DNA from 2 places in the Embleya scabrispora genome. Region 2 is predicted to be linked to the other one. Evidence: riboswitches for the same ligand, from Rfam matches in the RefSeq annotation. Region 2 holds a riboswitch; the other holds the start of a gene.
The links. Region 2 has a riboswitch for glycine ahead of gcvT (glycine cleavage system aminomethyltransferase GcvT). Riboswitches for the same ligand answer to the same signal wherever they lie in the genome.
Positions count from the first base shown of each region.

Region 1: it holds a riboswitch for glycine, as region 2 does, so the genes downstream of both, gcvP (aminomethyl-transferring glycine dehydrogenase) here and gcvT (glycine cleavage system aminomethyltransferase GcvT) in region 2, are expected to answer to the same signal.

Region 1 covers NZ_MWQN01000001.1:6,531,572-6,536,316, reverse strand. Annotated here, with positions in the region: gene gcvP (aminomethyl-transferring glycine dehydrogenase) at 1-2,157, opposite strand, end outside; glycine riboswitch at 2,357-2,453, opposite strand; gene B4N89_RS28725 (DNA polymerase IV) at 2,525-3,931, opposite strand; gene B4N89_RS28720 (SanA/YdcF family protein) at 4,017-4,703, opposite strand.
Region 2 covers NZ_MWQN01000001.1:2,055,710-2,060,454, forward strand. Annotated here, with positions in the region: gene B4N89_RS08930 (enhanced serine sensitivity protein SseB) at 1-655, opposite strand, end outside; gene B4N89_RS08935 (AAA family ATPase) at 686-1,417, opposite strand; glycine riboswitch at 1,582-1,675, shown strand; glycine riboswitch at 1,676-1,792, shown strand; gene gcvT (glycine cleavage system aminomethyltransferase GcvT) at 2,066-3,166, shown strand; gene gcvH (glycine cleavage system protein GcvH) at 3,251-3,625, shown strand; gene glyA (serine hydroxymethyltransferase) at 3,622-4,745, shown strand, end outside.

The DNA of each region.
Region 1 (4,745 bases), 4.5 Mb from region 2:
GTGCAGGTTCAGGTGCGACACGTCGGCGCCGATGGCGCCGCCGGGCTGGGCCAGTCCGACCAGCGCGTTCAGGTTCGCGCCGTCCACGTACACCTGGCCGCCGGCCTCGTGGATCGCCGCGCACACCTGCTCGATGCCCTCCTCGAACACGCCGTGCGTGGACGGGTAGGTCACCATCAGCACCGCGAGGGTGTCCCGGTACTGCTCGATCTTCGCGTGCAGGTCGGCCAGGTCCACGTCGCCGTTCGCACCGGTCTTGACCACCACCACGCGCATCCCCGCCATCACCGCGCTGGCCGCGTTGGTGCCGTGCGCGGAGGAGGGGATCAGGCACACGTCGCGCGCGGTGTCGCCGTTGGCGTGGTGGTACGCGCGGACCGCGAGCAGCCCGGCGAGTTCGCCCTGGGAGCCGGCGTTGGGCTGGAGCGAGACCTTGGCGTAGCCGGTGATCCGGGCCAGCGAGTCGGCCAGCCCGTCGATCAACTCCAGGTAGCCCGCCGCCTGGTCGACCGGCGCGAAGGGGTGCATGTTCGCGAACTCCGGCCAGGTGATCGGCTCCATCTCGACCGTGGCGTTGAGCTTCATCGTGCACGAGCCGAGCGGGATCATGCCCCGGTCGAGCGCGTAGTCCTTGTCCGCGAGCCGACGCAGGTAGCGCAGCATGTCGGTCTCGGAGCGGTGCGTGTGGAAGACCGGGTGGGTCAGGAACTCGGTGTCGCGCAGCAGCCCCGAGGGCAGCGTGTCGGCGGTCTCCGCGTCGAGCGCGGCCACGTCGCCGCTCACCCCGAACGCGCCCCAGACCGCCTCGACGTGCGCCCGCAGCGTGGTCTCGTCACACGTGATCGCCACGTGGTCCGCGTCCACCGGCCGCAGGTTGACGCCGGCCGCGCGGGCCGCCGCGAGCACCTGCTCGGCCCGGCCCGGCACCCGGGCGGTGACCGTGTCGAAGAAGTCGCCGTGCACCACCTCGACGCCGCCGGCCCGCAGCCCGCCCGCCAGCACGGCCGCGTAGCGGTGCGTGCGGCGCGCGATCGAGGCGAGCCCGTCCGGCCCGTGGTAGACGGCGTACATCCCGGCCATCACCGCGAGCAGCACCTGTGCGGTGCAGATGTTGCTGGTCGCCTTCTCCCGGCGGATGTGCTGCTCGCGCGTCTGCAGCGCGAGCCGGTACGCGGGCGCGCCGTCGGCGTCCACCGACACCCCCACCAGACGGCCCGGCATGCTGCGGGTGAGCTTCTCGCGGACCGCCAGGTAGCCCGCGTGCGGGCCGCCGAAGGCCATCGGCACCCCGAACCGCTGGGTGGTGCCGACCGCGATGTCGGCGCCCATCGCGCCGGGCGCGCGCAGCACGGTGAGCGCGAGCAGGTCGGCGGCGACCGCCACCAGGGCGCCCTGCGCGTGCGCGGCCTCGATCACCGGGGTCAGGTCGCGGACCAGACCGTCGGTGCCCGGGTATTGGAGCAGTACCCCGAAGCAGCCGCCTTCGGGCAGTCCGTCGGCGGTGTCGGCGACCACGACCTCGATGCCCAGCGCCCGCGCGCGCGTGCGCACCACGGCGACGGTCTGCGGCAGCGTGGCCGTGTCCACGACGAACACGTCGCTCTTGGCCCGCCCGGCCCGGCGGGCCAGCGTCATCGCCTCGGCGGCGGCGGTGGACTCGTCCAGCAGCGAGGCGCCGGCCACGTCCAGGCCGGTCAGGTCGGTGACCACGGTCTGGAAGTTGAGCAGCGCCTCCAGCCGGCCCTGGGAGATCTCCGGCTGGTAGGGCGTGTAGGCGGTGTACCAGGCCGGGTTCTCCAGCACGTTGCGGGTGATCACCGGCGGGGTGAAGGTGCCGTGGTAGCCGAGCCCGATCATCGAGGTCAGCACGGTGTTGCGGGAGGCCAGCTCGCGCAGTTCGGCCAGCACCTCGGCCTCGGTGCGCGCGGCCGGCAACTCGAAGCCCGCGAGCGCGCGGATCGCGGCCGGCACCGCCGCGTCGGTCAGCTCGTCCAGGGACCCGTAGCCGATGGCGGCGAGCATCTTCGCCTGTTCGTCGGTGTCCGGACCGATGTGCCGGCCGGTGAACGGCGACGCGGCCTCCAGGCCGGTCAACGAGCCGGGGCCGGAGGGGAGTACGGCGTGAGCACGCGTCGGGGCAGGGGTGCGCGGTGTCATCGCGAAAGGCCTCCTGGATCGCTCCTGGACGGACACGCGGGTCGCGCGCCCACCGGCCTCCCCCTCTGTCATCGGTACCTGAGAGCTTCACCCCGCCCGGAACACCGGCGGGGCCGGTCCCACGAACGCGATTTGCACCGTCGGCGAGGATCCGACCCGACTCGGCGAGCCACGTGCGGATCCTGCTTTCCAGAGTGCCCACGACCACGCGGTACGGGTGCCTGAGAGATTCCGGGGAGGAGTTGCTCCTTCGGCGCCTCGTGCGGACGACACGAGGACTCTCCCGCGCGAACGTAATGGGCGGCTTCAACGGTATCAGCGTGGCATCGGGTACGGACGGGACGCCAGGCCGGAGGTGCGGGGGTTGTCAGGTCGGCGGGTCCGGCGGACCGAGGTCGCCGGGACCGGCCGGCCGGTCGCCCCGGTCGCCGCCCGTGCCCGGCAGGGGCAGCGGCTCCCCCGGTCGCAGCGCCGGGTCGGCGAGGGCGAAGGTGCGCACCCGGCCGGGTTTTCCGCCCGGGACCTCGAAGCGCACCGTGACGCGCCCGACGCCGCTGCCCTGGACCCAGCCGGGGCCGAAGTCCTCGTGGACCACGTCCTGCCCGGGGGACCAGGAGACCCGCCCGGGGCCGGCCTCGGCGGGCTCCTCCCCCGTCGGCTCCGCGTCGTCGTCCTCCGCCGGCTCCTGTGCCGGCGCGTCGGCGGCGCCGAACAGGTCCTGCTGGGCGAAGTCGGCCAGGCCGCTGACGCCCACCCCGAGCAGCCGCACCCCGCCGGTGACGTCCACCTGGGCGGCCAACCGGCGGATCGTCTCGCGCACCACGCCCGGGTCGTCGGTGGGGCCGCGCAGCGTCTCCGAGCGGGTGAGCGTGCTGAAGTCGTAGCGGCGCAGCTTCAACACGATGGTGCGACCGGAGCGGCCGGCCGCGCGCAGCCGCTCCACGCAGCGGATCGAGAGGCGGTCCAGTTCCCGGGTGATCCGCTCGCGGTCGACCAGGTCGGTGGCGAAGGTGTCCTCGACCGACACCGACTTGGCGTCGCGGTCGGCCACCACCGGGCGCGCGTCCAGGCCCGCGGCCAGTACGTACAGGCCGTGTCCGTGCGCCTGGCCCAGCAGGCGGACCAGTTCGCTCTCGTCCACCGCGGCCAGTTCGGCGACGGTGTCCAGGCCGGCCCGGCGCAGCACGTCACCGGTGGCCGGTCCGACCCCGGGCAGCGCGCGCACCGGAAGCGGATCGAGCATCGCCCGCTCGGTGCCGGGCACCACCACGCACAACCCGTCGGGCTTGTCCGCCTCGGAGGCGATCTTGGCCAGCAGCTTCGAGGTGGCCGCGCCGACCGAGCAGGTCAGGCCGGTGGCGGCGTGTATGTCGGCGCGCAGGCGCACGGCGATCTCGGTGACCCGGGCGGTGTCCAGGGCGCCGCCGTGCGGGCCCGCGTCCAGGTCGATGAACGCCTCGTCCAGGCTGAGCGGTTCGACCAGTGGGGACAACCGGTGCAGCAGCTCCATCACGGTGTCGCTGACCTGCCGGTAGAGGCCGAAGCGGGGGCTGAGGAAGGCGGCGTTGGGGCAGCGCCGACGGGCCTCGCCGATGGACATCGCGGAGCGGACGCCGAAGACCCTGGCCTCGTAGGAGGCGGTGGCCACCACACCTCGGGCCCCGATGCCGCCCACGATCACCGCCTTGCCGGCCAGGCTGGGCTTGGCGACCTGCTCGACCGACGCGTAGAACGCGTCCATGTCGAGGTGGAGGATGCCCGGCGCCTGTCTCACACCGCGCAATTCTGACGCATCGGTCCGACATGCCCGGTGAACGCTCGTTCGGGCGCGCCGTCTCGGGCGGCCGGGCGGCCGGCGGTCAGTCCGCCAGGGCGCGCCGGATCGCGTCGCTGGGGCGGGCGGTCACGCGGGGGTCCGGCTTGAACACGATCGTTCCGGTCGCCTTGATCGCGGCGAGCACCTCGCGACCGGTTCCGTACACGGTGGGCCCGATGTGGCCCCATGTCAGGGATCGGTCCGGAACACCGTAGGCATCGATGCCGGCGGCCTTGCACAACGCCAGCGCACGGCGCAGATGGAAGCTCTGCGTGACCACGATCATCCGCTCGACGCCGAAGATCCGCTTCGCCCGGGCGCAGGACTCCCAGGTGGAGAATCCCGAGTCGTCGCTCACGACACGTTTGTCCGGGACGCCGCGCTCGACGAGGTAGCGACGCATCACCTTGGTCTCGTCGTGGCGGTTGCCGCCGCCGTCGCCGCTGACCAGGATCACCCGGGTCTTGCCGGAGCGGTACAGCCGCAGCGCCACGTCGAGTCGGCGGGCCAGCAGTTCCGACGGCCGATCCCCCCGCACACCCGCGCCGAGCACCATCGTGACGTCGCGCGCGGGCACCCGCTGCACCGAGCGCACCCGGTCCCCGGCGTACAGATGCAGCCCCGTCACCGGGGCCAGTCCGGCCACCGTGAGCAGGACCACGGCCTGATAGCCGCGCCGCTGGGCACGGCGTGAGCGGGGCAGGGTGGGGCGACGAATGGGCACATCCATGTGGACGTCCGGCCCCGCGCACCGGTTCCCGTCGGCGGTGTC
Region 2 (4,745 bases):
GATCCTGCGCCACGTCCAAAAGCACCACGTTGACCGGCCACGGGCACGCGGCGCGGCCGAGCGCGCGCTCCAGGGCGCCGACCGCGGCCAGCCGGTCCTCCTCCTGCCAGCGGTCCAGTTCGACGCCGACGAACAGGACCGGGGGATCGGACTCGACCTCGCCCAGACCGCGCCGGGCGCTGAGCACCACGGGGACGTGGATGAACTCGGCGGCGGCCGCGATCAAGAAGTCCATCGGCTCCCGGTCGGGCTCGTACAGCCGCACCCGTGCGCCGCGCCGGCCGGCTCCGGGCAGCCGGGCCAGCTCCAGCACACCCGGCGGCGGGATCGGGATGCCCGCCTCGCCGCCCGGATTGACCACGATGCCGATGTGCGGCGGCAGCCCTCGGGCGAACTCGCGCATCGGCGCCACGGTGCCCGCCATCGGCCCCGCGAGCCGGCGGAACTCCTCCTCCGAGGAGAACACCGGCACATACGGCCGACCGTCGATCTCGGCGGTGGGCAGGGTCAGTTCGGTGTCGGCGGCGCTGCCCCCCTCGGGCAGCGGCACCCACACGTCCGCCTCGGCGAGGGCCTCGAACAGGGCCTCGGCCCGGGACGGGTCGCGCATCGCCGCGACGAGCGCGCTCTCCACGGGATTGGCCGGGAACGGCATGGTGGTGCTCCTCTTGGTGTCCGGCGCAGTTTACGACTTGTCCGCATCCCGCCGTCGGGACTGTCCGGGCAGGGGGTCTGCGAAAACGATCCGGCGCAGTTGCCGCGCGGCCTGGCGGTCGAGCAGTACACACGACGTGAAGCCGCCCGGGGCGGAGGCGAGGGCGGGTCCGGCGTCCAACCACGGGGCGAGCCGGGCGAGCAGCGCGCGCCATTCTTGGTGGTGTCGGGCGAACACCGCGGTGGACACCCCGCGCCCGCGCGCGCGTTGGCCGGAAAGCGCCTGATGGGCGGTGACGTCCAGGAGCAGTGCGTGTGCCGGGATGCCGCGCCGCCGGGCCGCGCGCACCAGTACCCGGCGCAGGATCGGATTGCGGCCGCTGTCGTGCACCACCACCGCACCGGGGCCGCGCAGCGCCCGGGCCACCTCGCCGTAGTGCGACAGCCGCACCAGCGGGCGGTAGGCCCGGTACGGCAGCCGGCCCGCCCGGACCGCCCAGCGGGTCCGGACGAGATCGGCGTCCAGGACGGCGACGGCGGGCCCGGGGGCGACCACCCGGGCCAGGAGTGTGCTCTTGCCCGCGCCCGGCAGGCCGGTCACCACGAGCACGCACGAGGCCGGATAGGACAGCACGTCCACCCGCCGGACCCCGTCCCGCTCCCCCGTCCGATTCCGCTCCTCCCGCAGGTCGTGCACGGACCGGGGGATCAACATGCCGCCCACCGCGGCGCCGGTATGCGCCCCCGCCGAATCCGTCTCCACGAATCCTCCCCTGATGTCCCGAACCCACGTGCCCTGCGCATGGTGTCGCACCGAGGGCGCGAGCGGGCGCCGGCGCTCCCCCGGGCCGGGCGGGCGGCTCCCCGGCCCCGGCGGGGGATTGACGACACGCGCTAGCATGCCGGGCACAACCTCATAACGGCCGTCGACCCCACGCGGAAGAGTCCTCGCCATCGAGCGGGGCGCCGAAGGAGCAACTCCTCCCCGGAATCTCTCAGGCACCGATACCGCATGGGTCAGGCACTTCTGGAAAGCAGGCGCACCGTCGGTGCGGCTCACCCACGGTGCAAATCCCGGTCCGACGCGGCAGCGGCGGACGGGATGAAGCTCTCAGGTTCCGATGACAGAAGGGGAGGGCACCCCACTTTTCGACCGACTTTGGCCGAAAAGGGCTGAACGCCATGGCAGGGAGCCCCCTTTGTCCTCGAATTCGTTCTCGTCCTCGTTCCGGTTCCGGTTTCTGTTCCGGGACGCGTTCTCGTTCCCGTCCTCGTTCCGGTACGGGCCGCAGCACCCGTCACCGTTCGTCGCGTCCCGGGCTCGCGCCCGGGTCCGCGCCGTCCGGCATGCCCCGGACCGGCCCGCGCCCGCCGGGGGCTCCCGCCGGCGTCCCTTCGAAGGAGTCTTCGCATGACCACCGACCGCCGGACCCCGCTCGACGCCGTGCACGACGCGCTCGGGGCCACGATGACCGACTTCGCCGGGTGGCGGATGCCGCTGCGGTACGGGAGCGAGCGGGACGAGCACACCGCCGTGCGCACCACGGCCGGCCTGTTCGACCTCACCCACATGGGCGAGATCGAGGTCACCGGCCCGGAGGCCGCCCGCGCGCTCGACCACGCCCTGGTCGGTTTCGTCTCGAAGATCGGGATCGACCGCGCCCGGTACACGATGATCTGCACCGAGGAGGGCGGCATCGTCGACGACCTGATCGTGTACCGGCTCGGCGAGGAGCACTTCGTGGTGGTGGCCAACGCGTCCAACGCCGACGTGGTGGCGGGCAGCCTGAAGTACCGCTCGACCGACTTCGACGCGACGGTGCGCGACGCGTCCGAGGAGTACACGCTGCTGGCCGTGCAGGGGCCCGCGTCGACCGCGATCGTCGGCTCGCTGACCGACGCCGACCTGCCCGCGCTCAAGTACTACGCGATCCTGCGCACCGAGGTCGCGGGTGTACCCGTGCTGCTCGCCCGCACCGGCTACACCGGCGAGGACGGCTTCGAGTTGTTCGCCGCGCCCGACGACGCGGTCGCGCTGTGGGACGCGCTGCTGGCCGCGGGCAAGCCGCACGGCCTGGTGCCGGCCGGGCTGTCCTGCCGGGACACGCTGCGCCTGGAGGCCGGCATGCCGCTGTACGGCCACGAGCTGACCCGGGACACCACGCCGTACGAGGCCAATCTGGGCCGGGTGGTCCGGCTGGACAAGCCCGAGGACTTCGTCGGCCGCGAGGCGCTGGCCGCGGCGGAGGCGGACGTGCGCCGCACGCTGGTCGGGCTGACCTCGCCGGGCAAGCGGGTCCCGCGCGCGGGCTACCCGGTGGTGGACGCGGACAGCGGCGAGCGGGTCGGCGAGGTCACCTCCGGCGCGCCGTCGCCGACGCTCGGCATGCCGATCGCGATGGCCTACGTGGCGTCGGAGCGGGCCGAACCGGGCACCCGGCTGGCGGTGGACATCCGCGGAAAGGCCGAGCCGGTCGACGTGGTGGCGTTGCCGTTCTACAAGCGCGGCTGAACCGAAGCCCTCCCTGTATCACCGGAAAACGTCCCAAATCATCCTGATGGACGGACTTACCTCATTCGAATGGAGAATGGACCCGTGCACGCACCCCAGCACCTGCGCTACAGCAAGGAACACGAGTGGCTCGACGAGGCGGCCTCCCCCGCCGTCGTCGGCATCACCGCGCACGCGGCCGAGGCGCTCGGCGACGTGGTGTTCGTCGAGCTCCCCGAGGTCGGCCGGGCGGTCGTCGCCGGCGAGCCGTGCGGCGAGCTGGAGTCCACGAAGTCGGTCAGCGACATGTACGCGCCGGTCTCCGGCGAGGTCGTCGAGATCAACGACGCCGTCGTCGAGGACCCGGCCCTGGTGAACTCCGACCCCTTCGGGGCGGGCTGGCTGTTCAAGGTGCGCATCGACGGCGAGGCCGAGGGCCTGCTGTCGGCCGACGAATACGCCGCGTTCTGCGGCGAATGATCGAGATCGACCCGATCGAGGAGCTGACAACCGTGACGATCCTGGACCGTCCCCTGGGCGAGGTGGACCCGCAGGTCGCCGCCGCCGTCGCCGACGAGCTGCACCGCCAGCAGAACACCCTGGAGATGATCGCCTCCGAGAACTTCGCCCCCGTGGCGGTCCTCGAGGCGCAGGGTTCCGTGCTCACCAACAAGTACGCCGAGGGCTACCCCGGCCGGCGCTACTACGGCGGCTGCGAACACGTCGACGTGGTCGAGCAGCTCGCCATCGACCGGGTCAAGGAGCTGTTCGGCGCCGAGGCCGCCAACGTGCAGCCGCACTCGGGCGCCTCTGCCAACGCCGCCGCGATGTTCGCGCTGCTCTCCCCCGGCGACACGATCCTCGGCCTGGACCTGGCCCACGGCGGCCACCTCACCCACGGCATGCGGATCAACTTCTCCGGCAAGCTCTACAACGTGGTCGCCTACCACGTCGACGAGAAGACCCACCGCGTCGACATGGAGGAGGTCGAGCGGCTCGCCAAGGAGCACCGGCCGAAGCTGATCATCGCCGGCTGGTCGGCCTACCCCCGGCAGCTCGACTTCCCCGAGTTCCGCCGGATCGCCGACGAGGTCGGCGCGTTCCTGATGGTCGACATGGCGCACTTCGCCGGTCTGGTCGCCGCAGGCCTGCACCCCAGCCCCGTGCCGTACGCCGACGTGGTCACCACCACGACGCACAAGACCCTGGGCGGCCCGCGCGGCGGCGTGATCCTGTCCAAGGCGGAATACGCCAAGAAGATCAACTCGGCGGTCTTCCCGGGCCAGCAGGGCGGCCCCCTGGAGCACGTGATCGCGGGCAAGGCGGTGGCGTTCAAGGTCGCCGCCTCCGACGACTTCAAGGACCGCCAGAAGCGGACCCTGGAGGGCTCGGCCATCCTCGCCGAGCGGCTGACCCGCAAGGACGTCACCGACGTGGGCATCACCGTGCTCACCGGCGGCACCGACGTACACCTGGTCCTGGTCGACCTGCGCGACTCGGAGCTGGACGGGCAGCAGGGCGAGGACCGCCTGCACTCGATCGGCATCACGGTCAACCGCAACGCGGTCCCGTTCGACCCGCGCCCGCCGATGGTCACCTC